3 regions of the Bacillus sp. OTU530 genome follow, and region 1 is predicted to be linked to each of the others. Evidence: riboswitches for the same ligand, from Rfam matches in the RefSeq annotation. Region 1 holds a riboswitch; each other region holds the start of a gene.
What was found. Region 1 has a riboswitch for cobalamin ahead of AAHB12_RS16265 ((2Fe-2S) ferredoxin domain-containing protein). Riboswitches for the same ligand answer to the same signal wherever they lie in the genome.
Positions count from the first base shown of each region.

Region 2: it holds a riboswitch for cobalamin, as region 1 does, so the genes downstream of both, bluB (5,6-dimethylbenzimidazole synthase) here and AAHB12_RS16265 ((2Fe-2S) ferredoxin domain-containing protein) in region 1, are expected to answer to the same signal.
Region 3: it holds a riboswitch for cobalamin, as region 1 does, so the genes downstream of both, AAHB12_RS05645 (DUF4430 domain-containing protein) here and AAHB12_RS16265 ((2Fe-2S) ferredoxin domain-containing protein) in region 1, are expected to answer to the same signal.

Region 1 covers NZ_JASATP010000020.1:78,506-81,783, forward strand. Annotated here, with positions in the region: gene cspD (cold-shock protein CspD) at 1-113, shown strand, start outside; gene AAHB12_RS16255 (cold-inducible protein YdjO-related protein) at 224-418, shown strand; gene AAHB12_RS16260 (NUDIX hydrolase) at 566-1,186, shown strand; cobalamin riboswitch at 1,299-1,497, shown strand; cobalamin riboswitch at 1,678-1,864, shown strand; gene AAHB12_RS16265 ((2Fe-2S) ferredoxin domain-containing protein) at 1,986-2,369, shown strand; gene cobJ (precorrin-3B C(17)-methyltransferase) at 2,598-3,278, shown strand, end outside.
Region 2 covers NZ_JASATP010000017.1:22,795-26,072, forward strand. Annotated here, with positions in the region: gene AAHB12_RS14135 (MEDS domain-containing protein) at 1-206, opposite strand, end outside; gene AAHB12_RS14140 (DUF4870 domain-containing protein) at 452-760, shown strand; gene bluB (5,6-dimethylbenzimidazole synthase) at 952-1,593, opposite strand; cobalamin riboswitch at 1,803-2,110, opposite strand; gene AAHB12_RS14150 (MarR family winged helix-turn-helix transcriptional regulator) at 2,370-2,858, shown strand; gene AAHB12_RS14155 (ABC transporter ATP-binding protein) at 2,852-3,278, shown strand, end outside.
Region 3 covers NZ_JASATP010000005.1:186,969-190,246, forward strand. Annotated here, with positions in the region: gene AAHB12_RS05635 (cold-shock protein) at 98-298, shown strand; gene rraA (ribonuclease E activity regulator RraA) at 799-1,281, shown strand; cobalamin riboswitch at 1,442-1,633, shown strand; gene AAHB12_RS05645 (DUF4430 domain-containing protein) at 1,767-3,278, shown strand, end outside.

The DNA of each region.
Region 1 (3,278 bases):
TCTCTGCTATTCAAGGTGAAGGCTTTAAAACGCTTGAAGAAGGTCAAGAAGTAAGCTTTGAAATTGAGCAAGGCAATCGTGGACCGCAGGCAAAAAATGTTGTAAAGCTATAATTGACATCCAAAAAAGGCTGTTAACAGGTAACGTTAGCAGCCTTTTTTGTTCCTGCTTCCTGCAGGATCGAGCAATAGTCTACTACATCTCTTAAAGGAGGCAGCAAACTATGAACTGGGGTAAAAAGAAAGAGGCTTTTCAACAGGAACGGGAGCAAGTACCTGTTGCTGTGTGGGAATGTGAATCAGACGATTGCATAGGATGGATGAGAAAAAATTTTTCCTTTGGTGATCATCCCGATTGTCCACTATGCGGAATGAAGATGAAAAGTGGAGAGCGCTTGCTATATACGTTACCTGACTAATATTTGATAAAAGGCTAAGCTATTTCTTCATTACAGCTTGGCTTTTTATTTTACTCAAGATTTTGGCAGAGTCTTTAGTTTATCCAAGAAGGTAAAAATGGCGATAATCCCAATGTTGAGCAATTAAACAGAATACGGGGTGAGATGATGGAAATAGAAAGAGTAGCAAAAAAGTTGCAAAACCGTGTTCCTGATATTTTAGGGAATGAAGATTTTTCAAAGTTTGCGGTTCTCTTACCGCTCATCAAAAAAGAAAATGAAATTCACATTCTATTTGAAGTGAGGTCTCTCCAATTACGAAGGCAGCCTGGGGAAATTTGTTTTCCTGGCGGGAAAATAGATCAAACCGACCGGGATGCGGAATATACGGCAATACGGGAAACATCGGAGGAACTTGGGATATCCTTGGCAAGTATTACAAATGTATTTCCTTTAAATTATATGGTTTCTCCTTTTGGGACCATCATTTATCCGTATATAGGGTTCCTTGAGAACATAGAACAAATGCAGCCTAATCCTTCAGAGGTTGAAGAGATTTTTACAGTTCCTTTAGACGATTTACGGAATATCCAACCCGAAATTTATAAGCTTCATTTTAAAATAGAGCCTGAGGAGAGTTTTCCTTTTGATTCAATTGTCGGTGGTAAAAATTATAACTGGCAGGTGCGAGGTCTGGATGAATATTTTTATTACTACGAGGATCGTGTAATTTGGGGGTTAACGGCTAGAATTCTTGCACATTTCTTGGAAATATTGGATGAGAAGTGAGTCCGAGTCGGTAATTTTGAAAACTTTTTAAATTATTTCTTGAAAACTTGACATATTTAATCTATGATAGGAATTATTAAATCATAAAATGTTAGAAAATTACATATTTTGTTATAACTCAATAGGATAAGATGCCAGAAGGCTTAAAAGGGAATTCGGTGAGAGTCCGAAGCTGTCCCCGCAACTGTAAGTGTGGACGAAATGAGCAGACCACTATATAAGAATGCTTCTGTAAAAGAGGGGCTTATATGGGAAGGTTCAAAGTAGAGTGATACACAAGTCAGGAGACCTGTCTTATCTTATAAAGTTTCAATTTCTTCGGGGATGGAGAATGGGAAGCGACGATGCAAGGGACTGGTCTCTATTTGCCTTTTTGTGTCCACTTCATCCGCTCAAATTCCATTGGGCGGATTTTTTGCATTTTGTTAGCTCCTAGTTCTTATCGTTCGAATTGTTTTCCTAAAATTGTATTTTGGGATGGAAAGAAAAATTATATATGACTCGAGTTAGGTGCACAGCATGTGTTGTGTTTAAAAGGGAAGCACGGTTAAAATCCGTCACGGTACCCGCCACTGTATAGGGGAGTTTTTTTGCATATTATGTCACTGAGTTTGATTGGGAAGGCGCAAAAAAGCAAAGATCTGAAGTCAGGAGACCTGCCTAGCATGATTTGTTTCACGAAACCTACGGGCTTATAGGGGAAGTGCAATATCGCAGCATTTTTTCTTATGCGCATATTCTGCACCCCTATCTGATAGAGGTGCTTTTTTATTTTATTAGGATAAGAGGAGGCGTTAAGATGACAACTTGGAACTTACGGGGAACAAAGCATCATGTGCTGATTTGTAATGGAAGCAGTTGTATGAGAAAGGGCGGGGAGGAAGTTACAAATGCAGTTCGTGACGAGATTGCCGGTTTGGATTTAGATACGGTTGTACATACAACGAGAACACGCTGTAATGGGCGCTGCAAGGATGCTTGTGTGCTGATTGTATATCCAGAAGGGACTTGGTATCAGGCTGTTACGCCAGAGCTGGGGACGGAAATTGTAAGGCAGCATTTGGCTGGAGGACAGGTTATAGAAGATGCGATTATATATGAGTATAACGATGCTGGTTTTGTGGCACCAGAGCAAACAGACTGTATTGTTGGAGTATCAAAACCTGTAAAGGAGAAGATCTAAATGGAATTTGCTATATTAGCGATTTTGATAGCGATCCGATATGGCATGGATAGGGATCAGGCGACTGAGATTGGAACTTTTATTTCCGCCATATTTATCATGTTTGGACTTTTGTGGAGACCTATAAAGGCTAGACTTTGTCCTGTAATGGATTCTATCACAGGGGTGTATGGTCTTAGGGTTTGAGGATGTTTATGTTACTGAAATGCCGGAGGGAGGCGCTTAATGATGAAAGGAAAATTACTTGTAATTGGCTTTGGTCCAGGAAGCTTTGAACATATTACCGAACGGGCAAGAGAGGCACTACAGGAAAGTGATGTTATTATCGGCTACAAAACCTATGTGGACTTGATTGCAGGGTTATTAACAGGACAACAAATTGTCAGTACTGGTATGACAGAAGAAGTAAGTCGTGCTCAAGAAGCGGTGAAGCTAGCTGAGCAAGGCAAGAAGGTTGCTGTTATCTCAAGCGGTGATTCCGGTGTATACGGAATGGCAGGTCTTGTGTATGAGGTGTTAATTGAACAGGGATGGAAAAGGGAAACAGGCGTCGAGGTTGAAGTTGTACCGGGGATTTCTGCTATTAATTCTTGCGCTTCTTTATTAGGCGCTCCTGTGATGCATGATGCATGTACCATTAGCTTAAGTGACCACTTAACACCGTGGAGCATAATTGAAAAACGAATTGAGGCTGCAGCTGCAGCAGATTTTGTAGTTGCACTCTACAATCCGAAAAGCGGAAGAAGAACGAGGCAAATTGTAGAAGCGCAAAGAATTTTACTTCAGCATCGTTCTCCACAAACTCCTGTTGGATTAGTGAAAAGTGCGTATCGCGACCGTCAAGAGGTTACGATTACAAATTTACAGGACATGCTAGAGCATGATATTGGGATGCTTACAACTGTTGTA
Region 2 (3,278 bases), on a different contig from region 1:
GGAAGGATGTTTTCCAGTTTTTGATTAATAAGTAGTAATAGTTCCCGATTATCTACCACCAATAGATGATGTTTTTGCTCGAGACCGCTAACTATATACGACACTGCATTGTTTACATAACATTCTGTATCTTCATAAACATATAGTATATGACCACCATTTGATAGCTCTATTATTTCATTTAATTTTACAAAATCATATTTCATTTGTATCTCCTGTAGAAGAAATATAAAATGTATACATTTTTGACTATTCAATTAAATTATACTTAAAATACATCGACTTTTAAAGGAATAATCTTTTCCACTTTCGCGTTCATCCAAGCTGGTATGAAAAATTACTAAGGTGATTGATAAAAAATCAGTCTTAGGTCTTATGAACTTGAGTTATGAACTGTTGTATAATAAAAATATAGCAAAACAAAATATAATTAAAAAGGAGTTCAGCTCAAATGGAACATAAGGGACTTAAGATCCTTGTTCATGCTAGCACATGGTTTGCACCGGTGTTAGTTCCTATTATCGTATATTTTCTTAGCTCAAATCGAGAAGTAAAAAGCTTATCGCTGCAGGCAGTAATTTTTCACCTTGTTATGGGTGTATTGATTTCCATTTCAATATTCTTTTCTTGGATTTTGATTGGCATACCATTTCTTATCGTGTTTGGACTGATGGCATTGATTGCTCCGATTATGGGCATTATCCGTGCGCTGGATGACCGTCCATTCCGCTATCCGATTATTGGTGCATTGTTTGCCTAATAATTAATAGAAAGAAACGGGTGTCTCCACGCTGAGACACCCGTTTTGCTTTTGTATTACATATTTAAGAATGTATAAATTTCTAGCTAGAAGCCAACTCGACGTGGCGAGAAATTTTAGGGATAAAGTATAAGTAGGGCTACGTCTCTGTCTTTGCCAGGGAGCAGGGCTTGCCAGCCGGCGAGTTTTCTTTACTGTCCCCATTTTTCATGAAAGATAAGCTTCTCTAATGCCCGCCTTTTCTCCCAGTTCGCTGTTTCTAAAATAGGAGCTGTCGGATATGTGTCCGTGTATCCAATAGAAACTAAAGCTATTGGATCAATATGAGGAGGAATTTCTAAAATGTCTCGAATATCCGACTTTTTATAAAAGCTCACCCAGCCCATCGCCAACCCTTCAGCACAAGCGGCTAACCACATATTTTGAATAGCACAGGCGGTTGACATGATGTCAGTTTCAGGAATCGAATTACGACCTAGTACGTGCGAGCCTCCCCGGGAAGGATCGCATGTAACGCAGATTGTTAAAGGCGCCTCTTTCATGCCCTCAATTTTGAGATTAAGGAATTTTGCGGCCCGCTCATCTTGTTCATAATGGATCGCAAGTGCCCGTCTTTCTTTATCTGCGGCCCAAGCTAAGCGATTTTTCAGTTCATCCGATTGGATTAAAATAAAATTCCAAGGCTGCATAAATCCAACCGAAGGTGCATGATGCGCAGCTTCTAATATACGTGCCACTGCTTCCTGCGGCACCGCGTCAGGGAGAAAACTTCTAATATCTCTTCTCTTTTCTATTACTTTATAAATCGCATCTTTTTCTTCATGAGTAAACAAAGCTTCAACACCACCTAGTCTTATTTGTATTTGTACGGAAAGGTATAAGTTTCTTAATAGCAGCTGATATGCTCTTCTTGCGTGAAAGGAGTATGTAATACAAAAAACCTTAACCATTGAAGCTAAGGTTTTCAAATAAGCATATTGACAGAATATGGGGAGATTCTATCAATATACGTATGAAATCCTTTCCTTCCCACCGAAGAAATTGGAACTAGTATATAAAAGCAGGTCTCCTGGCTTCGTAACTACCCGATTGTCTTTCTTTCCGGGCAATGCTATTTCACACTGTGGGAAGGTATAAATTTCTAACTAGAAGTGAATGCGACGTAGCCAGAAGTTTTAGGAATACAGTGTAAGTAGAGCTGCGCCTCTGTCTTCGCCCAGGGAGCAGGGCTTGCCAATTGGCGAGTTTTCTTTAACGTTTACAGTAGCGGGGGCTGCGTTGGATTTTCACCAACTTCCCTATTATCTCGTAACAGATTCTGTCTTGAGCACTTTTATATTTTTATTCGTTTCATTCATTATAAACTATGGTTACATATGGTTCGCAAGCTAATTGTTACATATCATCAACAATGATTTTTAGCATATAATCTTCACGGTTTGTGCAGTGAATCCTTACAAGAATAATGAAAGGGAAGATAAGCAAACTAGCGTTATTTCCTTGCATATTTTGGATGTTACATATACAATTAATTCATTAGGTTAATTATCCTTTTTAGAACAGTTTTTATTAGAATGGTTCAAATATGAACAAGGAAGAGAGGGAGCATATGAATGAAAATAACCCACAATTAGAACAAACCATTCAAGTGTTGCGATCTTTTTGGAGGATTCAACGAAACTTTGGACGATGGGGGCAGGCGAGCATCAAAAACAGTAATTTGAGTATGCCGCAGTTTTTGATTTTACAAGCAATGTTCCCTGCACAAGTGATTTCGCAAAAGAGTTTGGGCGAACGGTTGCTATTTCCGAAAAGTACGCTGAGTACAAGTGTCGATGGCTTGGTAACGCTAGGATTTCTAAAGCGCAGCATCCCAGAAGAAAATCGTCGAGAGGTAGAGCTTGAATTAACTGAGGCTGGCAGAGAGCAAGTACTGCTTATGCATAATGAGCCAAATGGAGTATATCAAAAAATGATGGGTGTCCTGTCGCAACTATCAGAGGAATCCATCCACACATTATTAGAACTCCACCAGCAATTGTATGAATTGATGATAGATACAGAAACGACAGAGAACGGAGAGGATGCTCGTTGTTAAAACTATTTCGTCAGTTACGGCCATTTGCTGGGATGATTGCGGGAGTGCTGGTGCTTGTCTTCATCCAGTCCATGTCTGATCTCTATTTGCCAACATTAATGTCAGATATTATTGATACCGGTGTTGTAAAAGGAGATACGAACTATATTTTGCGAATCGGCGCTCTTATGCTGCTCATTGCGGCGATTGGGGCAGCTTGCTCAGTGGTTGCCAGCTATTTTTCATCGAAGGCTGCAATGGGGTTTGGCAAACAGCTGCGCAAACGGGTTTTTTCACGTGTTGAGGCATTTTCACTTCAGGAATTTGACAAGATAGGAACAGCTTCCCTTATTACCCGAACAACGAATGATATTACGCAAGTACAGCAAGTGCTTGTGATGCTCATGCGGATGGTGCTTAGCGCCCCGATTATGTTTGTTG
Region 3 (3,278 bases), on a different contig from region 1:
TGAAGGGATAATGAGTGTAAAAACAGTTTGTGTCTTAATATGTCTAGACAAGAATAGTATTACAAGTGTGTGTGAATACGCACTAGGGGGCAACAATATGTTACAAGGTACAGTTAAATGGTTTAATGCAGAAAAAGGATTTGGATTTATCGAGCGCGAAGGTGGAGATGATGTATTTGTTCACTTCTCAGCTATTCAAGGTGAGGGATTCAAATCTCTAGAAGAAGGTCAAAAAGTTACATTTGAAATTACTCAAGGTAACCGTGGAGATCAAGCTGCTAACGTACAAAAAGCTTAATTAAATATATAGACAAAAAAAGTCTGACCCAGAAGGTGCACATGTATCTTGTAGGGTCAGACTTTTTTATTCTCCAGAAAATAAAAGAACTGTTCTTTTTAGTAGTGTTATTCATATCAGTCTTCTCCAATGAGCATACTGCCAAAAACTACATAAGATAAACATCATAAACACAACCATTCAGGAGTAGCGTTCATCAATCATCAGGGGCGCGGACGTTCTTGTTTACAATGAATCAGGAAATTTAGAACTTGCAGAACTAAATGCTGAATTTGTTTCTGATCGAGTGCCTAAACAATTTGTGTTAGCTAATGCTTTTGGAACAACGCTAAGACAGTTGAGCACATTTGAACTCTAAGAATCCTGTCATCTTTACCGTCTTGCTTCTAGGATATTACGTAAAGTATACGAATTCCTTATTACTATGGAAGGAATTGGATATAAAAACTCGAATCTATTAGCGTACTCTAATTTCGAGCCTAGGAAGGTGACGAAACATGATGATAAAAACAGCAGATTTATGTGATGTATATAGCGAATACATAGACATATGTGAACCGCTATTCCGCTCTTATGGAAAGAAGCAATGTTTTTATGGACCAATGGCAACGCTGAAGGTGTTAGATGATAACGTGCTTGTAAAGAAGGCTTTGGAAACTTTACCGGCAGGCACAGTTCTTGTTGTAGATGGTGGGGGCTCCACACGCTGTGCGCTTCTCGGTGATAATTTAGCAGCCATTGCAGCAGCACGACAACTTGCTGGTATTATTATAAATGGCTGTGTAAGAGATGTTGCTGAGCTAAAGGAAATTGAGCTTGGCATTTTCGCACTTGCAAGTATGCCCCAAAAAAGTAAAAAGGAAGGAAAGGGGGAGGAAAATAGACTGCTCTCATTTGGGGGGATTGAATGGTATCCTAATCATTATGTGTATGCCGATGAAGATGGTGTAATCGTTTCTGATCGCCTTCTTGTTGAAGAATAAATGAATAGAAGACAGAAGTGAATACGAGAGCGCTGCCGTGGCAGTGTTCTTTTCTTTATAGTAAGGAAGCACCCTAGTAGTCTTATAGCCCACTTCCGTTTTTTAAAAATATAAATCGACAAATATAAGAAAAGATAGTAAAATGAAGAGCGGAATTTCGGATATTGTGACGAGTTCAGGTCGTAATGGCTCTGCCATTGCGTTAAATGGGAAAGATTTGGTGAAAATCCAACACGGTCCCGCCACTGTAAGTGAAGAGGCTTTTTGTTGCGCGCCACACCGTTTTTTGGGAAAGCGCAAAAACGGTTAGCGATACACGAGTCAGGAGACCTGCCTAAGCTTGAACGCCAATAAACCTACGAGGCATAGGGAGGTGTTGTGCACAGCAAAGTCTAACATTTGGTATTCTGTTGAACATTGCTTACGCATGCCCTGTATAGAGGGCCTTTTTTTATGACTTTTTTTAAAAGAGGGAGACAAGGTACATGAGACAGTTGAAAAAATGGATGATCGTATCTCTTACAGCGATACTGCTAGTTGCTGTATCTTTTGTAAATACGGTACATACGGTATTTGCAGAAACGGCAAATACGATTACGCTTGCGGTAGTTGGGGATGCGGAGCGAAAAGTGATTTTATGCCCGAAAGAAGTGGCAGTGCAGCCAGATGAAACCGCATTGGATGTATTAAAGAGAGAATTTCCGAATGGTATCGTTACGGAGCAGTCGTCTTTTGGAGAGTATTTAACTGGAGTTGATGGTCTTCTTTCAGGGGGAGAGAAGCCAAACAGCTACTGGTCATTTGAAGTAAATGGAGCAGCTGCGAATGTTGGAGCTGATGCATACAAGGTACATAGTGGTGACACTGTCGCATTTCGTTATGTAACAGATTGGAACGTAGGATTAGGGAATAAAACACTTGAGGAGAGCATTGCAGAGCTTGGTGGATGTGAAGAGCAAAGCGAACCAGCTCCTACAACCCCGGATCAACCAGGACAATCAGGTCCAACGGATGGTAATTCCGAGCAACCAGGACAATCAGGTCCAACGGATGGTAATTCCGAGCAACCAGGACAATCAGGTCCAACGGATGGTAATTCCGAGCAACCAGGACAATCAGATCCGACGGACGGTGAATCTGGGCAACCAGGGAAAACCGATGAGGATTCTGCACCTGTTTTAATGGAAAGTGTGAATAAGACAATTGATAATGCAGTGCAATTTATGCTAAGCAGAGAGCTACAAAGTGATTGGGAAGTAATTGGAGTATTGCAGTCCGCAGCGGCTGTTTCTGATGAAGCGAAAGCAACTTATTTAAAATCTTTAGAAGATCGTGTAAATACGAGTGCGCGACTTAACAATATGGCACTTGCTAGAACGATTTTAGCAATTAATGCGCTTGGAGCAGATCCAACGAATTTTGCAGGACAAAACCTAGTTTCTAAGCTTTATAATGATGAGACAGTGGGCAGTATTAATTCATATATATATGCGCTGCTTGCGTTAGATAGCAGAGATTACGAGATTCCGAGCGATGCAAAGTGGACACGTGATAGCTTAATCTCAGAGATTTTGAAAGAGCAGCATGCTGATGGCGGTTGGTCTTTCAGTAGTGAAACAGGTGATCCAGATATGACAGGCATGGCATTAACAGCACTGGCTCCTTATAAGAGCCGCGCAGAAGTAAAACCAGCAATTGACAATGCAGTAAGTCTATTAAAAACATTACAAACGTCAAATGGCGGATATGAGTCTGACGGAGTAGAAAATGCTAACAGTGCAGCGCAAGTGGTAACAGGTTTAGCTGCAATTGGAGTGGATCCAGCAGGAAGTGAATTTACAAAGGATGGACATACTCTTATTCAAAATCTACAATCCTTCCAATTATCAGATGGAAGCTTTAAATGGTTAAGTACAGATTCAGAAAGCAGTTCTCTTGCGTCAGAGCAAGCTTTATATGCTCTTGTTCAATATAAGTTCTATACAGAAGGAAAAGGT